DNA from 2 places in the Brevibacillus choshinensis genome. Region 1 is predicted to be linked to the other one. Evidence: riboswitches for the same ligand, from Rfam matches in the RefSeq annotation. Region 1 holds a riboswitch; the other holds the start of a gene.
The links. A riboswitch is a leader RNA that binds a small molecule or an ion and turns the genes downstream of it on or off. The one in region 1 is predicted to bind S-adenosylmethionine.
Positions count from the first base shown of each region.

Region 1 (4,742 bases):
TGTAAAACCGACAAATACCATATCGGCGTATTTAGCAGGATTTCTTGTTCACGGCACTCAGATCGGTGTGGGTGTGTTGGGCTTTCAACGAATCGTTGCCCAGGAGGCTGGACATGATGCCTGGATTTCCGTTGTGTTGGCAGGGCTCCTCACACACTTGACCGTTCTGGTGATCACCAAGACCTTGGCGTGCTACCCGAGTGCGGATATATACGGCATACAGCTGGATGTTTTCGGTAAATGGCTTGGTGCATTCTTAGGGGTGATTTATTCGATTTATTTTTTCCTATCAGCAATGGTCATTCTCCGTACATATGTGGAAGTCGTCCAGACCTGGGTGTTCCCCAACCTGCCGACCTGGGTCTTGTCCGCTATCATCCTGCTTCTCGCCGTCTACACGATTATGGGTGGAATCAGGGTGGTGGCAGGGTACACGTTCTTCTCCGTGAGCGTGACCATCTGGCTTGTCTGCGACTTGTATTATCCGCTGCAATTTGCGCAGTGGGAGTATCTGTTCCCCATCCTGGAAGCGAACGCAGGTCAGTTGTTCAAAGGAATGATCGGGATGTCCTTGAGCAGCATCGGCTTCGAGATCTTATACGCCATCTATCCGTATATTCAAAATAAGGAGAGGCTTCCCCGAAGCGTCCAGACCGGGGTGCTGGTCACCAACCTCATCTATACATTCGTGATGATCGTATCCCTGGTATTTTTTAGCCAAGGACAGCTCGTCAGGACGATCTGGGCGACACTTAACCTGAAGAAGATGGTTTATTTCCCCATCCTGGAACGGTTCGAGTTGATCGCGATTTCCATTTGGCTGCTCGTGGTTCTCCCCAATATCATGGTCTTCATCTGGTCATCTGCACGCGGATTCAAGCGTCTCTTTGGGTGGAATTTGAGAAAGACGATGATTTTGATCGTACCCGTCATTTATTTCATATCCCTGCTTCTCGTAAGCCGAAATGAAATCAATAAATTGAACGACATTTTTGCCAAAATCGGCATGTATACGGCGTATTTGTACCCTTTCTTGCTTTTTGTGCTGGTCAAATGGAAGCAACGGAAAAGGCGCATGAAGGAGGGGACGGCTGATGCGACAGTCCACGAATAGTTCGTTTGGGACAGGCAAACGGTTTTTGAGCATGTGGTGTGCAGTGACCCTGCTGATCACGGGCTGCTCGGACAGGCAGATCTTCGACGAGACAGGGTTGGTGACCGTCGTCGGCTATGATCTGCAAAAAGACGGCAACACTCGGGGAACCATCGTCATGCCTTCGATCAATCCGGAAGCAAAAGAAAAAATCCAGTTGATTTCTGCTGTTGCGAAGACAAGCAAGGGCATCCGGGACCAGGCGAATTTACAGTCAGACAAGAGAGTGCTGGGTGGTCAGCTGCGTGTCGCTCTGTACAACGAGGCGCTGGCCAAACAGGGATTGGGAAGCATCGTTGACACTCTCTATCGGGATCCGTCCATCTCCAGCCGGCTGTATCTGTGCGTGTATGAGGGCTACACCTACGATTTGCTCACTTATCCGTACAAGGAACTGGGAAACATCGGGATCTACATGTACCGCATGATCGAGCAGAACGTGAGGGGGGAGAAAATCCCGTCTACCACGATGCACGAATTCTTCCGTGCTTACTACGATCACGGGATAGATCCGCAGCTACCCTACATCGTGAGAAAGGGAAACGAGATCCAAATCAAGGGAGTCGCTCTGTTTCAAGGCGATCGCTATGTAGGGTGGATCAGTCCCAAGGAGGCCTTTCTCATCAAGATGATCCATGGAAAGTTCAGGATTGGCAGCTACGACACGGCTGTTCCGTCCGAAGTGTTTGGCAAGCATGTGGAGCATCTGAAAAATAAAGCGAAGGATGTGCAGCTCGTTTTTGACACCATCTCTTCTAAATCGCGAGTCAAGCTGACGAAGGAGTCACCCGCCCACTTTGATGTGAAAATCAAGTTGAATGCGCGCATTTTGGAATTGACAGTCCCCTTGAAAGTGGATGAACCAGACATTTTGAGCATGATGGAACGAGCGCTGGAAAAAGAGATGGAGGGGAAGCTGCAGCGAATCGTGAAAAGAATGCAGGAGATGGATGTGGATCCGGCCGGGTTTGGGGTGATCTACCGAGCCAATCGCCGGGGAATGGGAAAGATGACGACCAGTGAGTGGCGGAAGATGTTCAAGGAGGCCACATTCAGGTTCAAGGTGGACGCAACCATCATTCGAAATGGTGTTATGGATTAAGTATCAATTAATTTGCATTGCAAAAAAACATTTTTTCCTCGTATTTCTATTGACGTACGTTTTTCAAAAGGGATATAATCCGATTTGTATCACGGAAACATTGAAATGCGAAATATGAACATAATATACGTGGAAATCTTTCTTATCAAGAGAGGCGGAGGGACAGGCCCTATGAAGCCCGGCAACCGGCCCAAGTCAATGACATGGGTGTCGCGGTGCCAATTCCTACAAGATTGAATGGATCTTGATAGATGAGAAGGGTGGATGCGAACGTTATAGACGTTGCAGCCCCTTTTTCGTTTGTTGAAAAAGGGGCTCATTATTTATCGATCATAGAAGTACTTGAATGGGAGGTGGACTCGTTGATTCAATTGCGTAATTTGCAAAAGAGCTATCAAGTGCAAGGAAAGACGATTCCCGCATTGCACGGGATCGATTTGACGATAGAAAAGGGAGAAATCTACGGGATTATCGGGCATTCCGGTGCCGGTAAGAGTACGCTCATTCGTTGCATCAATTTGCTGGAGCGTCCTACTGCTGGACAGGTGATTGTGGATGGGGTAGATCTGACCCGTCTGGATGACCAAAAGCTGCAGGAACAGCGCCGCCAGGTAGGCATGATTTTTCAGCACTTCAACCTGCTGTCTTCGGCAACGGTAGGAGACAATGTGGCGTTTCCGCTGAAATTGGCAAAGCGTCCAAAGCAAGAGATCCGCAAAAAGGTGGACGAGCTGTTGAAGCTGGTCGGGCTGGAAGCGCATCGGGACAAATACCCATCGCAGCTGTCCGGCGGTCAAAAGCAGCGCGTGGGGATCGCCCGTGCGCTGGCAAACGATCCAAAGGTGCTGCTGTGCGACGAGGCTACATCCGCACTGGATCCGCAGACGACCAATTCCATTCTGGCATTGCTGCTGGATATCAACCGCAAGCTGGGATTGACGATCGTCCTGATCACGCATGAGATGCACGTCATTCGCTCGATCTGCGACCGTGTCGGGGTCATTGACGGAGGTCGCATCGTTGAGTCCGGCAAGGTGCTTGAGGTCTTCCTGAAGCCTCAGCATCCGACCACTCAGGAATTCGTGGAGCAGGTAGCGGACTCATCAGAACTGCGTGAAGCAGTCGCTCATGAAAAAGCGACAAGCAATCGAACCATCGCACGAGTCACCTTCCTCGGAGAGCAAACCTATCAGCCGATTTTGTTCCAGACCATGCAAGAGACCGGTACGGTATTCAGCATCTTGCAAGGAACGATCTCGCGCATGAAGGATACACCGTATGGTCAGCTCGTTGTTGAGCTGGAAGGCGATGCACAGCAAAGCATGCGTGCAATTGAAACGCTGCGGCAGCGCGGCCTTGAAGTGGAGGTGATTTAAATGGGATTGACGCTGGAAAATGTGGACTGGAGTGAAATCGCAGAAGGTACCGGGGCAACGCTAACCATGCTTGGGTTCTCTACCTTGTTTGCGGTATTGATCGGTTTGCCGGTCGGTATCATCCTGTTCCTCACATCTCGGGGTCAGCTTTTGGAAAATCGCGCGTTCTACTCGATCGCTTCGATTGTCGTCAATATCTTGCGTTCCGTACCCTTCATCATTCTCATGATCCTGCTGATTCCATTCACCAAAGCGATCGTGGGCACATCCTTAGGCGTGCTGGGGGCAATCCCGCCGTTGGTCATCGGTGCGGCTCCGTTCTTCGCCAGACTGGTAGAGACCTCTCTGCGTGAAGTGGATAAAGGCGTGATCGAAGCGGCTCAATCGATGGGTGCCTCCAACTGGCAGATCGTATGGAATGTCCTGCTGCCCGAGGCGCGGTCCGGTCTGATCGCGGCGATTACGATTACGACGGTAACGCTCGTATCGTACACCGCCATGTCCGGGGTTATCGGCGGCGGAGGTCTGGGTGACCTGGCGATTCGCTACGGCTATCAACGCTTCCAGACTGATGTCATGATTGTTACTGTCGTGATTTTGCTCGTGTTGGTGCAGATCTTGCAATCCTTTGGGGACAGGCTGGTCTTGAAATTCAGCCGCAAGTAAGATCTTTCCATAGATAAAGCTTTACAAGAAGCAAAGAAAAAAAGGGGGATTTTCCGTGAAGAAATTAGTGGTATCTGTACTGTCTACTGTATTGGCATTCTCTCTGGCAGCTTGCGGCAGCAAGCCTGAAACAGCTCCAGCTCCAGCTGAAGGCGGTGCACAAGGCTCCCAAGGCGGCCAAGAAGTAACCCTGAAAATTGGTGCTACTCCCGTTCCGCATGCAGAAATCCTGAAATACATTCAGCCTAAGCTGAAAGATCAAGGTGTAAACCTGGAAATCAAGGAATTCACCGACTATGTACAACCAAACGTACAAGTAAACGAAAAACAACTGGATGCAAACTTCTTCCAGCACAAACCATACCTGGAGCAGTTCAACAAAGACCAAAACATGGACTTGCAACCAGTGACAGCGGTGCACATCGAACCATTCGGCGCATACTCC
Region 1 covers NZ_CP069127.1:480,946-485,687, forward strand. The annotation lists gene JNE38_RS02640 (GerAB/ArcD/ProY family transporter) at 1-1,114, shown strand, start outside; gene JNE38_RS02645 (Ger(x)C family spore germination protein) at 1,095-2,255, shown strand; SAM riboswitch class I at 2,395-2,513, shown strand; gene JNE38_RS02650 (methionine ABC transporter ATP-binding protein) at 2,618-3,631, shown strand; gene JNE38_RS02655 (methionine ABC transporter permease) at 3,632-4,297, shown strand; gene JNE38_RS02660 (MetQ/NlpA family ABC transporter substrate-binding protein) at 4,353-4,742, shown strand, end outside.

Region 2 (4,742 bases), 600 kb from region 1:
CTCTTTTGGAAAAGCTGGAAGAGAAAATCAATCTGTTGAAAAAAGGAAAATGATCCATGTGGGAAAATCGATCGCGAATCCTCTTTTTGTCGGGGCTTACGTTGGCCGCACTCGTCTATATTCAAATGGGCATGTACCTGTTTTACACCATGATGGGGTGGGATCTGCAATTTAACTTCCTGCAGCTGTGCAAAACGACGATCCACTCGCTTGGCTTTTCCTCTGCTGGTTATTTGCTTGACGCACTGGTCCTGTACACGTTTACCTGGGCCGTATGGATGACGATCAGACAAATTCGGCTCTGCCGTCGTTTTGAGACAACCCTCATGCAGTGTCTGGATGAACGTGAGACTGCACGTGTAAACCAAAGGTATCGAATCGGCAAGGACGATGTGATTGTGGTCAGCAGCCGCGAGCCGCTTGCCTTTACTGTCGGCCTGCTGCGCCGCCGAATCGTGTTGTCTACGGGGCTGCTCTCTTTGCTGGATGAAAAAGAGCTGGCTGCAGTGATTCATCATGAGGCCTACCATGAGGAGCATGCGGATCCGCTGAAGGTGTTCCTGCTTTCCTTGCTGTCGACCGTTTTTTGGTATCTCCCCGTATTGAAGCATATACACACGAATTATAAAGTGGTCAGAGAGGTTTTGGCTGACCGTCACGCGATGGAACAAACGGGAGGGATGGCAGATCTGGGACGTGCCTTGCTGAAGCTGGTCAAGCAAAGACAAACGATGCCTGTCATGCAAGCTGCTCATGTTTCCTTTGCCGATACTGCGATCAATTACCGAATCCAGCGGCTGCTTGACCCGAAGAAAGAGGTACCTTTTCAGCTGCCGACAATCTCAGTTTTTATTTCCGTTAGTGTCATCATCTTGTTAAGTCAGCTATTCTGGGTCTCTATGGCCTGATTTTTTTACGGGTTTACACTACATTGTGTAGTTTAAAACGAATAGACAAGCCCCTTTTGAGGAGGAAGGTAATATGAATACGAAAACGATGCAGGAAGTAGGAGCTTTGCTGGTTCGGGTCATCCTGGGAATTGTCTTTATCAATCACGGTTTGGACAAGTTTCAGGCGCTCGAAGGCACGGCTGGGTTTTTCTCGTCACTCGGCATTCCAGGCTGGATGGCCAATGTCGTGGCTTCCATTGAGCTGTTCGGAGGCATTCTCGTCCTCATCGGCCTCGGAACACGAATCGTTCCTCTGCTGTTCGCATGGATCATGATCGTCGTCATGTTCGTCATGCCGTCGGAAAGAGGCTTCTTCACAGGCAACGAATTGCACCTCTCTCTGCTCGCGATGTCCGTTTATCTGGTTCTGGCAGGCAGTCCGCTTCTGTCAGTCGATAAACTGCTGCCCATCGGACAGAAAAAGGCGGAGAAAGCGTATTAAGAATGTGAGACAAAGAAAAAAGCCGATTGAACAATCGGCAGGGAGCGAGAGAAACCCCGGGTTTTCGGGGTTTCTTTTTTATGCTTTGGGAGGCTAGGATCGGACTGCAATTTCATAAATAAAGAAAAATCAATTGTAACTGAACTGCATTGACATATCCGAGTAAAATGATAAGATAAAAATGAATTTTGTGGATGAAATTTAATTTTATAGAACATTCTTATCGAGAGCGGTGGAGGGACTGGCCCGATGAAACCCGGCAACCTTGGTCTGATTAACCATACGGTGCCAAATCCTGCGGAGTTATTCTGAGAGATGAGAAGGTGGGAATCGTGAAATCGCCCCTCTTCTTTTCGGAGAGGGGCTTTCTATATACCTAATTCATAGTATTCGCATCGTTTTAATTTGTATTGTGCAAAGGAGGAAACAACGTGTTTCATTATGCGGTCAAGCGTGGCTTTCTCATGCTGGTTACGCTGTGGATCATTGTCACGGTGACGTTTGCGATCATGCACCTGATTCCGGGAGACCCGTTCGCGTCTGACGCCAAAATGCTTCCGGAAGAAGTGGTGAAAAACATGCGGGCGGAGTACAACCTGGATCAGCCGATCACGGTACAGTACCTGCTTTATCTGAAAGGATTGCTGCAATTTGACCTGGGACCATCCATCCAGTCCAAGACGAGGGACGTGAACACGCTGATTGCAGAGGGCTTTCCCGCTTCGGCTGTTCTGGGAATCCAGTCGTTTGTTGTCGCGCTGGCTGGTGGAATCACACTCGGAATCATCGCGGCACTCTATCACAATCGGAGCTTGGATTTCCTGTCCATGTTCGCAGCGATCATCGGGATCTCCGTCCCAAGTTTTATTTTGGCGCCGCTATTGATCAAGTACATGGCGGTCAAATGGGAGCTTTTGCCCGTCGCCGCATGGGGGAGCTGGGAGCACTCGATCCTTCCCACGCTTGCGCTCGCCATCGGACCACTTGCCATTATCGCCCGCTTCGTACGAGCCAGCATGCTTGAGGTTTGGCAGCAGGATTACATAAGCACCGCAGAGGCGAAAGGGCTCGGCACCTTTTCCATCGTCGTCAGACACGGGATGCGCAACGCCATGCTGCCTGTGCTTACCTTTATCGGTCCGCTTTTTGCCAATCTGCTGACCGGTACCTTCGTGGTGGAAAAGATTTTCGCCATTCCCGGGCTCGGCAAATACTTCGTGGAAAGCATTTTTAACCGCGATTATCCTGTGATTTTGGGAATGACGGTGTTTTACAGCTTTGTGCTCATTTTTACCTTGTACATCATCGACCTGCTGTATCGGGTGATTGACCCGCGCATCAGATTGACGAGCGGAGGGAAGTAGCTTTATGGCCAATCAGGCAACACAACTGGATTCCCTGTTTCGACCACTCGACCGGAGCCGGATAACCGAAGAACATTCGGAACGTCCCAGTCTTGGGTATTGGCAGGAGGTTTTGCAGCGGGTATGCCGCAACAAGCTGGCGATGCTCGGGTTTATCCTGCTCGCGGCAGTGGTGGCCCTCTCGATCATCGGACCGATGCTCGTTCCCTACAGCCCGCATGACCAGTCGTTGACGCAGGGGAATCTGCAGGTGTCGGGCGAGCACTGGTTTGGAACGGATGACCTGGGCCGTGACATGTGGGCGCGTACCTGGATGGGCGGTCGGATCTCTTTGTTTATCGGTGTGGCTGCTGCTGCCATCGACCTGGTGATCGGAGTATGCATCGGCGGCATTTCCGGATACATGGCAGGAAGGAGCAAGCTGGGCGACCGTGTGGACAATATCCTGATGCGGATGGCTGAAGTTCTCTACAGCATCCCGTATCTGCTGGTGGTGATCCTGCTGATGGTGATTCTGGAGCCCGGACTCGCAACGATCATTATTGCCCTTTCGCTGACCGGCTGGGTGGGCATGGCCCGCTTGGTCAGAGGGCAAATCATGCAGATCAAACGGCAGGAGTTTGTGCTGGCCTCTGAAAAGCTGGGAACCTCGCATGCCAAGATCATCCTCCAGCATCTGCTGCCCAATACAATCGGCGTCATCATCGTCAACCTGACCTTTACGATTCCGCATGCGATCTTCGCCGAGTCGTTTCTCAGCTTCCTCGGGCTGGGCGTGCAAGCGCCGACGGCCAGTTGGGGAACGATGGCCAACGACGCGCTGGCGGTTGTGCTGAGCGGGCAGTGGTGGCGGCTGTTTTTTCCGGGATTCATGATCTCGCTTACCATGTTCGCGTGCAACGCACTCGGGGACGGTCTGCAGGATGCACTGGACCCGCGGATCAGGAAATGAGGGGGAGTACATCGTGAAGCCATTGTTGGAGGTAGACCAGCTGCGCGTCTCCTTTCGCACTTACGGCGGAGAGGTGCAGGCAGTAAGAGGGGTTTCCTTTTCCGTCAGGGAGGGAGAGACGCTGGCAATAGTAGGGGAAAGCGGCTGTGGAAAAAGTGTGACCGCCCGGGCTTTGATGGGGATGATACCCCGATCCGGTCAGGTGAAAAGCGGCAGCATCCGGTATCGCGGGAATGAGCTGACCAGACTGACGAAACAGGAATGGCGGCAGGTTCGCGGCTCGCAGATCGGCATGATCTTTCAGGACCCGATGACCTCGCTGAACCCGACGATGAAAATCGGTCAGCAGATTGCCGAAGGTCTGATCAAGCATCGAAAGCAGGCGAAGGCGCAAGCAAGGGAAGAAGCGCAAAAGCTGCTGGAGAAGGTGGGAATTTCAGAGGCGGCGAGACGGTATGAACAGTATCCGCACGAGCTGAGCGGAGGCATGAGGCAGCGTGTCGGAATCGCGATGGCACTTGCCTGCCATCCGCAGCTGATTATTGCTGACGAACCGACGACGGCGCTCGACGTGACCATTCAGGCGCAGATTCTTCGGCTGATGAAGGAGTTGCAGGAGCAGTTGAACACCTCGATCATACTCATCACCCACGATCTGGGCGTGGTCGCAGAGTTGGCCGACCATGTGGCGGTGATGTACGCAGGCGTAGTGGTGGAGAGCGGCCGTGTGGAAGAGATCTTTGACAACCCGCGACATCCATACACACAAGGGCTGCTGCAGTCTGTGCCGCGACTTCTTGCAGGCAAACAAGAGCGGTTGATCCCCATCGAAGGGACTCCGCCGGATCTGTTTCGTCCGCCTGCCGGTTGCCCGTTCGCTGCTCGCTGCCAGTTTGCCATGGAAATTTGCCTGGAGCATATGCCCCTAGCCGAATCGTTTTCCGAGCGGCATGAGGCGAGCTGCTGGCTGAACGATCCGCGTGCCCAGAGGGCGGGAGCGTGGATTGCAGCAGGGAGGGAGACACATGTTTGAC
Region 2 covers NZ_CP069127.1:1,076,255-1,080,996, forward strand. The annotation lists gene JNE38_RS05820 (BlaI/MecI/CopY family transcriptional regulator) at 1-53, shown strand, start outside; gene JNE38_RS05825 (M56 family metallopeptidase) at 57-908, shown strand; gene JNE38_RS05830 (DoxX family protein) at 982-1,392, shown strand; SAM riboswitch class I at 1,610-1,714, shown strand; gene JNE38_RS05835 (ABC transporter permease) at 1,824-2,756, shown strand; gene JNE38_RS05840 (ABC transporter permease) at 2,761-3,708, shown strand; gene JNE38_RS05845 (ABC transporter ATP-binding protein) at 3,722-4,741, shown strand; gene JNE38_RS05850 (ABC transporter ATP-binding protein) at 4,734-4,742, shown strand, end outside.
Region 2: another riboswitch for S-adenosylmethionine. It lies ahead of JNE38_RS05835 (ABC transporter permease); the one in region 1 lies ahead of JNE38_RS02650 (methionine ABC transporter ATP-binding protein).